Regions from separate parts of the Catenovulum sp. SX2 genome, predicted to be linked through region 3. Evidence: predicted binding sites of a transcription regulator. Region 3 holds the regulator's gene; each other region holds the start of a gene.
The links. The regulator LexA, encoded in region 3, represses DNA repair genes until DNA is damaged. The targets are predictions, from matches to a motif close to TACTGTATNNNNATACAGTA.
Positions count from the first base shown of each region.

Region 1: the regulator LexA is predicted to act here: its motif matches at 1,747-1,766, upstream of recA (recombinase RecA).
Region 2: the regulator LexA is predicted to act here: its motif matches at 1,525-1,544, upstream of ACMZOO_RS02465 (SulA-like leucine-rich domain-containing protein).

Region 1 is NZ_CP182493.1:1,549,815-1,553,101, reverse strand. It holds gene mutS (DNA mismatch repair protein MutS) at 1-33, opposite strand, end outside; gene ACMZOO_RS06540 (CinA family protein) at 68-565, shown strand; gene ACMZOO_RS06535 (hypothetical protein) at 839-1,651, shown strand; gene recA (recombinase RecA) at 1,811-2,860, shown strand; gene ACMZOO_RS06525 (glycoside hydrolase family 43 protein) at 3,070-3,287, opposite strand, start outside.
Region 2 is NZ_CP182493.1:559,909-563,195, reverse strand. It holds gene ACMZOO_RS02470 (2OG-Fe(II) oxygenase family protein) at 91-927, shown strand; gene ACMZOO_RS02465 (SulA-like leucine-rich domain-containing protein) at 1,082-1,498, opposite strand; gene ACMZOO_RS02460 (DUF3108 domain-containing protein) at 1,732-2,463, opposite strand; gene purN (phosphoribosylglycinamide formyltransferase) at 2,447-3,097, opposite strand; gene purM (phosphoribosylformylglycinamidine cyclo-ligase) at 3,100-3,287, opposite strand, start outside.
Region 3 is NZ_CP182493.1:1,663,270-1,666,556, forward strand. It holds gene coxB (cytochrome c oxidase subunit II) at 1-820, opposite strand, end outside; gene lexA (transcriptional repressor LexA) at 1,191-1,814, opposite strand; gene plsB (glycerol-3-phosphate 1-O-acyltransferase PlsB) at 1,978-3,287, shown strand, end outside.

The sequences.
Region 1 (3,287 bases), 110 kb from region 3:
CAAACTTTGTTCTGAATAAATATCTGTACTCATTTGTAATTTTTACCTGATTTGAGATTTGCCGAGCATGTATTGGACTGAAATTCTTCAAGCCGCTGAAAACTGTGGCGCTATTTTAACGCGGAAAGGGCTAACCATTGCAACCGCTGAATCATGTACTGGCGGTGGGATTGCTTATGCTTTAACCGAAATCGCCGGAAGTTCTGCCTATTTTACCCAAAGTTGGGTGACTTACAGTAATTTAGCCAAAGAAAATTGTCTAGGCGTGGCCGCTGATACTTTAGAAAAGTATGGTGCTGTGAGTGAGCAAGTGGTTGCGGAAATGGCTGCCGGTGTGTTGCAAAACTCTGGGGCTGATATTGCGGTAACCACTAGTGGTATTGCTGGGCCGGGTGGGGCAACCGATACTAAACCTGTAGGTTTAGTGCATTTTGCTTGGCAAATTAAAGGGCAAGGTGCGTTGTGTGAACATAAAGTATTTGATGGTGATAGAGCGGCAGTTCGGCAGCAGGCTATTTTATATGCATTGGAAAAAATTGAAGTTTTGTTGGATAAAACCGAGTGATAACAAGTCGCTGAGTGGTTATGTGCAATATGCTCAAAAGCACGACAGCATAACTTTCGCAAAACCGCTGTGAATACAATCCCTGTACGCTTCGCTTTTTCATCCATGAAAAAGAAATTTTGCTCTAAGTTATTGCTGACGAACTTTTTACCAATGTTATCGCTGAGTAATTGGTTTTTGGAGCTCAAAACTTTTAAAGTTAATTGCCAAACTATGCTGGGTGGGAATACTCGGTAGCGTCTTAATATCATTAATGTTTAAGAGGGAATATCAATGACAGTGTTTAAACCACTATTGTGTGTGGTTCTAGTTTGTATCATTGGTTTATTGGTCGCCCTCTATCCTAATGCTGAACCAATAAACAAACCTCTGATTCACGATTTTAGTGTCAATAATACTGAAACAACCCTTGCTAACTCGCCAGTAAAAGAGAAATCGAAACATCCGACAGACGCTTCTACTGAGCACAAAGCTAACCATAACCAGCATTTGAATAAGCAGCATGAGCCAGCGACGGAAGAAAAAGCATTCGTTGACGATGATGCCATGAGTATTGAAGCCTTTTTACAGCAAGAGCGCCATAAAGCAATGGTGACAAAAGAGCTTGTTGACGTCCCGCTAGAACAAGCTCTTGCCCGGCTTAAAGACGTCCCTGAATTTATGCTACGAGAAGTACCTGGTTTAAAAGACCGCCCCCCTACAAACAAAGATTATTCTGCAACTAATTTTCCTATCAGCCCTGTATATTTGAAATTTCCAACTGTGCCAAGAGCTTGGTACGACAGTTTGTTTTTTCAGGGTAACTTTGAAGATCACCGAGCAATGCAATTAACAAAACACTTATCAAAGTGGGTTGCGAGTACATGTCCTCATTTAGATATTCTGTATGTGAAATGTAGTATGACTGCCTGTGAAATAGATTTATCCCCAATCAAAGGGTTAGACCTGAGCGGTAAAGGGTGGTGGTCACATTGTTATATTCCAAACTACTTAAGGTCTATAGGTTACAAAACTCGGCTTAGGCATGCGATACAACCCAGACATTATCGGCAAGAAATTTATAGTTTTCACGCTGAATATTATTAGTGCCTAGTTGCAAATGTCGACAAAGCGATTGTTTCCATCTGACCATTGCACCCATCAACAAACACCCCGCAAAAAATTTCCAACAAAAAACTTGATACTGTATGAGTAACCAGTATACTTAAACCCAACTTAACGAATACCTAGTCGGAGATTTCTTAAATGAGCGACAGCAAACAAAAAGCCCTTAGTGCAGCATTAGGACAAATCGAGCGCCAATTTGGTAAAGGTTCGATCATGAAGTTGGGTGACAACTCAGCATTGGACATTGAAAGTATTTCAACTGGTTCACTAAGCTTAGATATTGCGCTAGGTATAGGTGGTTTGCCATGTGGTCGTGTTGTTGAAATCTTCGGTCCTGAATCATCTGGTAAAACAACACTAACGTTACAAACAATCGCAGAAGCGCAGAAAAAAGGTAAAACTTGTGCCTTTATCGATGCTGAGCATGCACTTGACCCAGTATACGCAGAAAAACTTGGCGTAAATATCGACGAATTATTAGTTTCTCAACCTGATACTGGTGAGCAAGCATTAGAAATTGCTGACATGTTAGTGCGCTCAAGTGCAGTAGATGTAATCATAGTTGACTCGGTAGCTGCATTAACACCAAAAGCTGAAATTGAAGGCGAAATGGGTGATGCACACGTTGGTTTGCAAGCGCGTTTAATGTCGCAAGCTTTGCGTAAATTAACAGCGAACATTAAGAAATCAAATACCCTTTGTATCTTCATTAACCAAATTCGTATGAAGATAGGTGTTATGTTCGGTAACCCTGAAACCACAACTGGTGGTAATGCACTTAAATTCTATGCTTCTGTGCGTTTAGATATTCGTCGTACTGGTGCCGTGAAAGAAGGTGATGAAGTAACGGGTAGTGAAACGCGTGTTAAAGTGGTTAAAAACAAAGTTGCTCCACCATTTAGACAAGCTGATTTCCAAATTATGTACGGCCAAGGTATTTCTAAAGAAGGTGAGTTATTAGACCTAGGTGTTAAAGAAGGTTTAATCGACAAATCAGGTGCTTGGTACAGCTACAATGGCAATCGTATTGGTCAAGGTAAAGCTAACTGTATTAAATTCTTACAAGAGAATTTAGACATGGCACAAGAAGTTGAAGGTATTTTACGTCAACGCTTATTATTACCTTCGAAAAAAGATGCAGCTAACGCAGTTGAAGATAAAGCTGCTGCAGAAGCTACGGACGAATAAAGATACCCAAGCTGCTTGATACTTGAAGATGCGAGATTGTAGTCTTGCCCTTCAGGTGCTTTAAGTGGATTTGATATGGCACTGACAGCAGAATAAAAAACGCCGCACTCTTTATTAGAGTGCGGCGTTTTTGTTTTATGCAGTTTGTATTATGGCAAAAATTTAAATGCCGCCAGAGCGGCACTTAAAACTAATAAACTGCTAGGCTATTAGTCAGCTAATTCTTGACCGAATACCGGGAAGCCATTTTCGTCCCAAGTAATTACGCGAGCGCGTGCGTCACGGTTAGGATCTGTTAATGGGTTACCGATTAATTCTTTATAAGTACGAGCGTGGTAAATTAACACGTCGGTTTTGCCATCTTCTGCAACTGTAAAGCTGTTGTGACCTGGGCCATAACGTTTAACGGCTTCGTTAGTTGAAAATA
Region 2 (3,287 bases), 1.1 Mb from region 3:
AAAAAGAGGTTTTGCTCTAAATTATAACCCACACCTCATCGTTAGCGACACCGCAGTTGCCAAATACTGGAGTTTTATGCGAGGGGATTTATGTTAGAAGCAATTGATTATACAAGTGACAATGCAGCACAAGAATTTGCAAGATCGCTAAAAGAAATAGGTTTTGCGGTTTTAAAAAATCATCCTTTAGAAAAAGCGCAAGTCACCCATTTATATCAACAATGGCAAGGGTTTTATAGCTCAGAAACTAAGTTCGATTATGCTTTTAATAAAGATCGCCAAGATGGTTTTTTCTCAACCGAAAAAGCTGAAACTGCTAAGGGCGCATCAGTCAAAGACATCAAAGAATACTTCCATTTTTACCCTTGGGGTCAATGTCCTGAAAACCTTAAAGCGGATACGCTCACTTATTACCAACAAGCCAATCAACTTGCCTGTACCTTGTTAACTTGGGTTGAGCAATATACACCAGCGCATATAACTGAAAAGCTCAGTGAGCCACTGTCTAATATGATTGTTGACTCAGATATGACCATGCTGCGTATTTTGCATTATCCACCTTTTGCCGGTACAGAAGCGAAAGGGGCGATTCGTGCAGCTGCACATGAAGATATTAATTTACTCACCATATTACCCGCTGCGACTCAATCAGGTTTACAGGTTAAAGATAAAAACGGTCACTGGTTAGATGTACCAGCAGAATTCGGTTATTTAATTATTAATACTGGCGATATGTTACAAGAAGCTTGTGAACATTATTACCCATCAACCACACATAGAGTGGTAAACCCAACGGGTGAAGCAACTACTCAATCACGTATATCCATGCCTCTGTTTTTACATGCAAGACCTGATGTGGTTTTATCTGAAAGATATACAGCAGGAAGTTATTTAAAACAAAGATTAAAAGAGTTAGGTGTAGAGTAAAAAAAGGCCAGTAAACTGGCCGGGTGAGAGGTGCAAATGCACTAAAAACTGGGTGCTTATATCAAGTGAAGCGCAACAAACTTACCTGATACAGAAATGATTTTGGGGGCTATGAGCTCAATTTTGCTCAGCTATAACCTAACAAATAAAGTAATTAAGCTGCTTGTTTTACTGTGTTTGTTTTAGCTTGGCTATCAGCTTTAACCAATAGGGTATTACAGTTATTTTGTGCGCCTAAAGCAGTGAGCGCCTGATATTGTAAGCTGCTGCATTCATCTACCCAGCCAACTACAGTGCTGCATTTACCAGCCTTAACTGCTTTGATAATGGTTTCTATCGCTTTAGTTTTATTTTGGTGGATAACCAACATTTTATTTAACTGCACGCCCATTTCTTCTAGCTCTTGGCGTGAAGGCATACTCTGTGGCGCTACTACACACAGCCAACGTTTATTTTCTTGAATACGGGCTACTTTTTGCCAAAAGCGTTTAGTAACTGTTTCGGCTTGGTTGTCGCTGGTTGCACACATTTGAATTGGTTGGTTTGGTTTAATCGCAATAAAAGTTTTCATAGCAGCACCTGTTTTCTTATCCAGTAAAGTGTATATATATACAGTATACTGATGTTTTATACAGGTCAACTACTGGTTAATTAAACAGGTATAATTAATTTTTATATGTTTATTTAATTTGTATCTATATATTGATTTTATTGGCTTGAGGGCAGGGGAGCTAGGTTAGTCAATCTCGGATACAAAAAAGGCGAGTTAAACTCGCCTTTTTTGTATTCTAAACTACTGTATGTTTACAGTGGATTAAACACATACTGCTCTAGTTGTGCGTCAGCAACTTCACTGCCGTCTCGCTCTTGGCGAATTCGCACTAACAAATAACCAAGTTTAGGCGCTAACCAAAATTCAGTGACGCGATCACTACTGTCGTCTCTAATACGTTGCAATTTTACTGTTTCAATTTTGCCTGCCGGCACTTCGATCACTTCTTCGCCAACCACTTTAAAATGATAAAGTTTATCTTTTTTCTTATGGTTAACTAGGTAGTAGAACATTTCTTGTTTGCCTGCGGCTAAATCTAGTTTTAGCTGCAACTGATAGCTGACTTCGTCGTACCATTGGATATCAGAAGCTACTTCAATCTTTTTGTCTGTTTCAACATCCAACACTTGACCATTACTAAAGTCGAGAGTGGTGCTTTTATCACTGCCTGTGCCTTCGCGTTTAAATAAATAACGCAGAGGTTTTACTTGCTGTTGATTAACAACTAACTCTGAGGTTTCGCGTCTGTGGTCGCTTAAAATAAGTAAAGATAAATCCGAGAAGTAAGAGAAGGTAAAGCGGTTTTCGCCAATTTGTGATAACTGTCGTTTAGCACTACCTAAATTCAGTCGACCTTTTGATACCTTATATTTGGCGGTAAAAGGCGTCAGTGCTTGCGTTTCAACAGCTTGAGCCGATGCATTAAAGGCTAATGCACTGGAGATAACACAAAAAATTGATAAACCACTAATTCTCTTCAACATACTGTATCCCGGTTGCCGGTAAAACTTTATCGTCTAACCAAGCTGCTCCATTTTGCATGGTTAATTTACCTTTACAGAACCAATCTACCACGAGTGGGTAAATGATATGTTCTTTTTTATGTATACGTTGTGCAAGTGTCTCAGCTGTATCATCTGCAGTCACGCTAATACTTGCTTGACACACAACAGGCCCACCATCTAGCTCTTCGGTGACAAAATGCACGCTCACGCCATGTTCTTTGTCGCCAGCATCTAATGCGCGTTGGTGAGTATTCAATCCTTGGTACTTAGGCAGCAAAGATGGATGAATGTTCAACATTTTACCAACAAATTTTTGCACAAAGTTTGCAGTTAGAATTCGCATAAAACCAGCAAGTACCACTAAATCTGGTTGATGGCTTTCAATAAGTTTGGCAAGTTCAATGTCATATTCTTCACGGCTTGCAAAAGATTTGTGACTTAAAGTATGGGTAGGAATGTTGGCGGTTTCTGCTCTTACTAAACCATAAGCGTCTGCTTTGTTTGAAATAACAGCTGAAATGCGGCCATCAATTAGGCCGCTTTCACATGCATCAATTAAAGCTTGTAGGTTAGAACCACTGCCAGATATCAATACAACAAAATTTTTTGACACTGTTAGATCATCTCTACTTGTTCTTCTTCGTCAGTCGCTTCGCTAACGTGACCAATAATCCAAGCTTTTTCACCAGACTGGCGTAAGCTAACTAAAGCTGCTTCAGCGTCATCTTCATGTACTGAAATAATTAAGCCAACACCACAGTTAAAGGTGCGAAGCATTTCGTGCGTTTCAACATTACCAGCTT
Region 3 (3,287 bases):
ACTCTTCAAAGCTCATGTTCATTGCCAATAATCTAGCTTCTTCTGCGGCAGCAGCAGCTTTAAGCGCTTTTTGCTGAGCCATCCACTCATCAAACTCTTCTGGTGGCAAAGCTTTGACCACTACAGGCATAAAACCATGATCTTTACCGCATAATTCAGCACATTGACCTCGGTAAATGCCGGGCTCGTTTACGCGAGTCCAAGCTTCATTAATAAAACCAGGGTTTGCATCTTTTTTCACAGCAAAATCAGGCACCCACCAGCTATGAATTACATCATCTGAAGTCATTAAAAAACGGACTTTGCGGTTGGTTGGAATGACTAAAGGTTTATCCACCTCAAGTAAATAGGTATCACCTTTTACCCATTTATTCTGGATTTGTTCCATTGGGGTCGACATCAAACTATAAAACTCAATGTCATCATCTAGGTATTTGTAATGCCATTTCCACTGTGAGCCTGTCACGACAATGCTAATGTCAGACTCGGAAGCGTCTTCCATTTCAAACAAGGTTTTTGTAGCTGGGATTGCCATACCAATCAAAATGAAAAAGGGTACTATAGTCCATGCCACTTCCACTTTTAGGCTTTCATGAAAATTGGCCGCTTTCACCCCTCTTGATTTACGGTGAAATACCATAGCCCACAGCATTGCACCAAAAACCACAACCCCAATGGCGATACAGATATAAAATATCGTCATATGTAAGTCATAAACTTTTTGGCTTATGTCTGTTACCCCAACCGGCAAGTTTAGATCACTCCGCTCGTTTGAAGCTAAACATACAAAAGATAAGCTAGACGCTATAACAGCGAAGATAAATGCAACAACTCTTTTGACCACAGCTAAAACTCCTTGTTTTTTGCTGATCAATTGGCGTGTAGAAGTTAGATTGTTAGCGCAACGATTCCCACATCAATTAATACAACATTAGTTTTATTTTATTACTGCGTATACAAACATGCGTTTGCATAGGTTATGAATAAAAAATAGACAATGATTTGCATTAGATCCAATAACAAACAAAAATATTTTTATTTTTTAACAATTAAGCGAGGGAATTTATTAGATATTAGTTGAAAGGAAAAAACAGCAAGCGGCAAGATCATAGCAATAAAGGCGAGTGCAAGGTAAATAACCACTTAACACTCTTCTTTATTACACAAAGGAGAAAAAGGAAAAATAAAACTTAGAAGCCACCTGTACTTCTAACAACACCAACAGCTAAACCTTCAATTGCAAAAGGTGTAGTGGTTAAATCAACTTCTATTGGTGCAAAATCAGCATTTTCGGCAATTAGAATAACTTTATGGCCTTTTTGTTGATAACGTTTAACAGTTACGTCATCTTCGACCCGAGCTACCACAACTTGACCATTTTGTGCAGTTTGAGTTTTATGTACAGCCAATAGGTCACCATCTAAAATACCAACATCTATCATACTGTCGCCGTGTACACGCAGTAAAAAATCTGCATTTGGTCGAAACAATGCAGGGTCAACTTTATAGTGTTGTTCAACGTGTTCAGTTGCTAATATTGGGTTACCAGCCGCTACACGGCCAATTAGCGGTAAACCTTCCTCTTCAACTAAGTCACCATCTTGGGCAACTAAGCGAATACCACGTGAGGTACCGGCCATAATCTCAATCACACCTTTTTTCGCTAACGCTTTTAAGTGTTCTTCCGCAGCATTGGGTGATTTAAAACCTAAAATTTTCGCTATTTCAGCACGCGTTGGTGGCATGCCAGTTTCTTGAATATTGTCTTTTATCAGCTGTAATATTTCGCTTTGTCTTGGCGTGAGTGGGCGCATAACAATGTTTATCCATACAGTACAAAGTACTGTTAGTATATACAGGCTAGATAAAAACACAAGCTCAAGCTGAATTTAATCCAACATTTGCAAAATCCGAAGCTAACCAAATAATAAGTTGCCGTGCTACAATAACGGCAAATTTTTTTCTACTTGTTATTAGATGACTGACTACAAAAAGCTATTCAGCTATTTAATTGAATACCCCACACGCTTGTTAACAAAGTCAAAATTGGTATTAGGCCAGTTTGATAAGCTCACACAAGACTGTGGTACACAGCCAATATTTTATGTATTAAAACACGATTCGATAACCGATTTATTGGTGTTAAAACGAGCCTGTAGTAAAGCAGGTTTACCTAGCCCATTTAAGCCGGTAAAAATTGGTGAGCAGCTGTTTCGCCGCTACGTGTGTTTAGATAAATTACAACCTGTGTTACAAAAATCGTCTGGTGAAACCGACGCGAAAGCACAAATACAAACCGTATTGGATTTACATACAGTCAACACAGATTTAGACGCCAAACTTGTGCCTTGTTTTGTCGCTTGGGGGCGCTCACCGGGTGTTGAAACCAATAACATAAAAACCTTGTTCAACGACCAAAGAAAACCTAGCTGGTTGAAAAAGTTCTTTATAGTGTTGTTTTCCGGCCGAGATAACTTCATTTCAATTAATGAACCGCTATCCATTCGTCATGTTGTTGAAAACTATGGTTCAGATGATGAAATCAGCCACAAATTGTTACGTGTTGCGCGTTTTCACTTCCAGCGCCAACGTCTTGCTATGGCAGGGCCGCGTTTATGGCAACGCGATAATTTAATTACCTCGTTATTAGCGTCCCCTGTTATAAAAAAAGCGATTGAAGACGAAGCGAAAAGTAAAAATATTCCAATCGAAAAAGCCCGTCAAACAGCAAAATCCTATTTGGACGAAATGTCTGCCGATTATCGTGAAAGCCACATTAGACTGCTTGATCGTATTATGACTTGGGTTTGGAACAAACTCTATTCTGGTCTTGAAGTGAAAAATGGCGATGCTGTACGTAAACTTGCACAAGATGGTCATGAGCTTATCTATGTACCTTGTCATCGTAGCCATATGGATTACCTACTGCTCACTTATGTAATTTATTACCAAGGTTTAGTACCACCACATATCGCAGCAGGGGTTAATTTAAACTTTTGGCCTATGGGCCCAATATTCCGTCGCGCCGGTGCATTTTTTATCCGTCGTTCATTCCGCGGCAATAAACTTTATTCAGAGACATTTCGTGAATATTTAGCCCAGCTCATTAGCAAAGGTTATGCAATCAAGTTTTATCCTGAGTCGGGCCGTTCGCGCACAGGGCGTTTGTTAAAACCGAAAACCGGCATGTTGGCTATGACAGTGCAAACCATGCTGAGAAACCTTGAGCGTCCTGTCACCTTAGTTCCTGTATATATAGGTTACGAGCACGTCATGGAAGTAAAAAC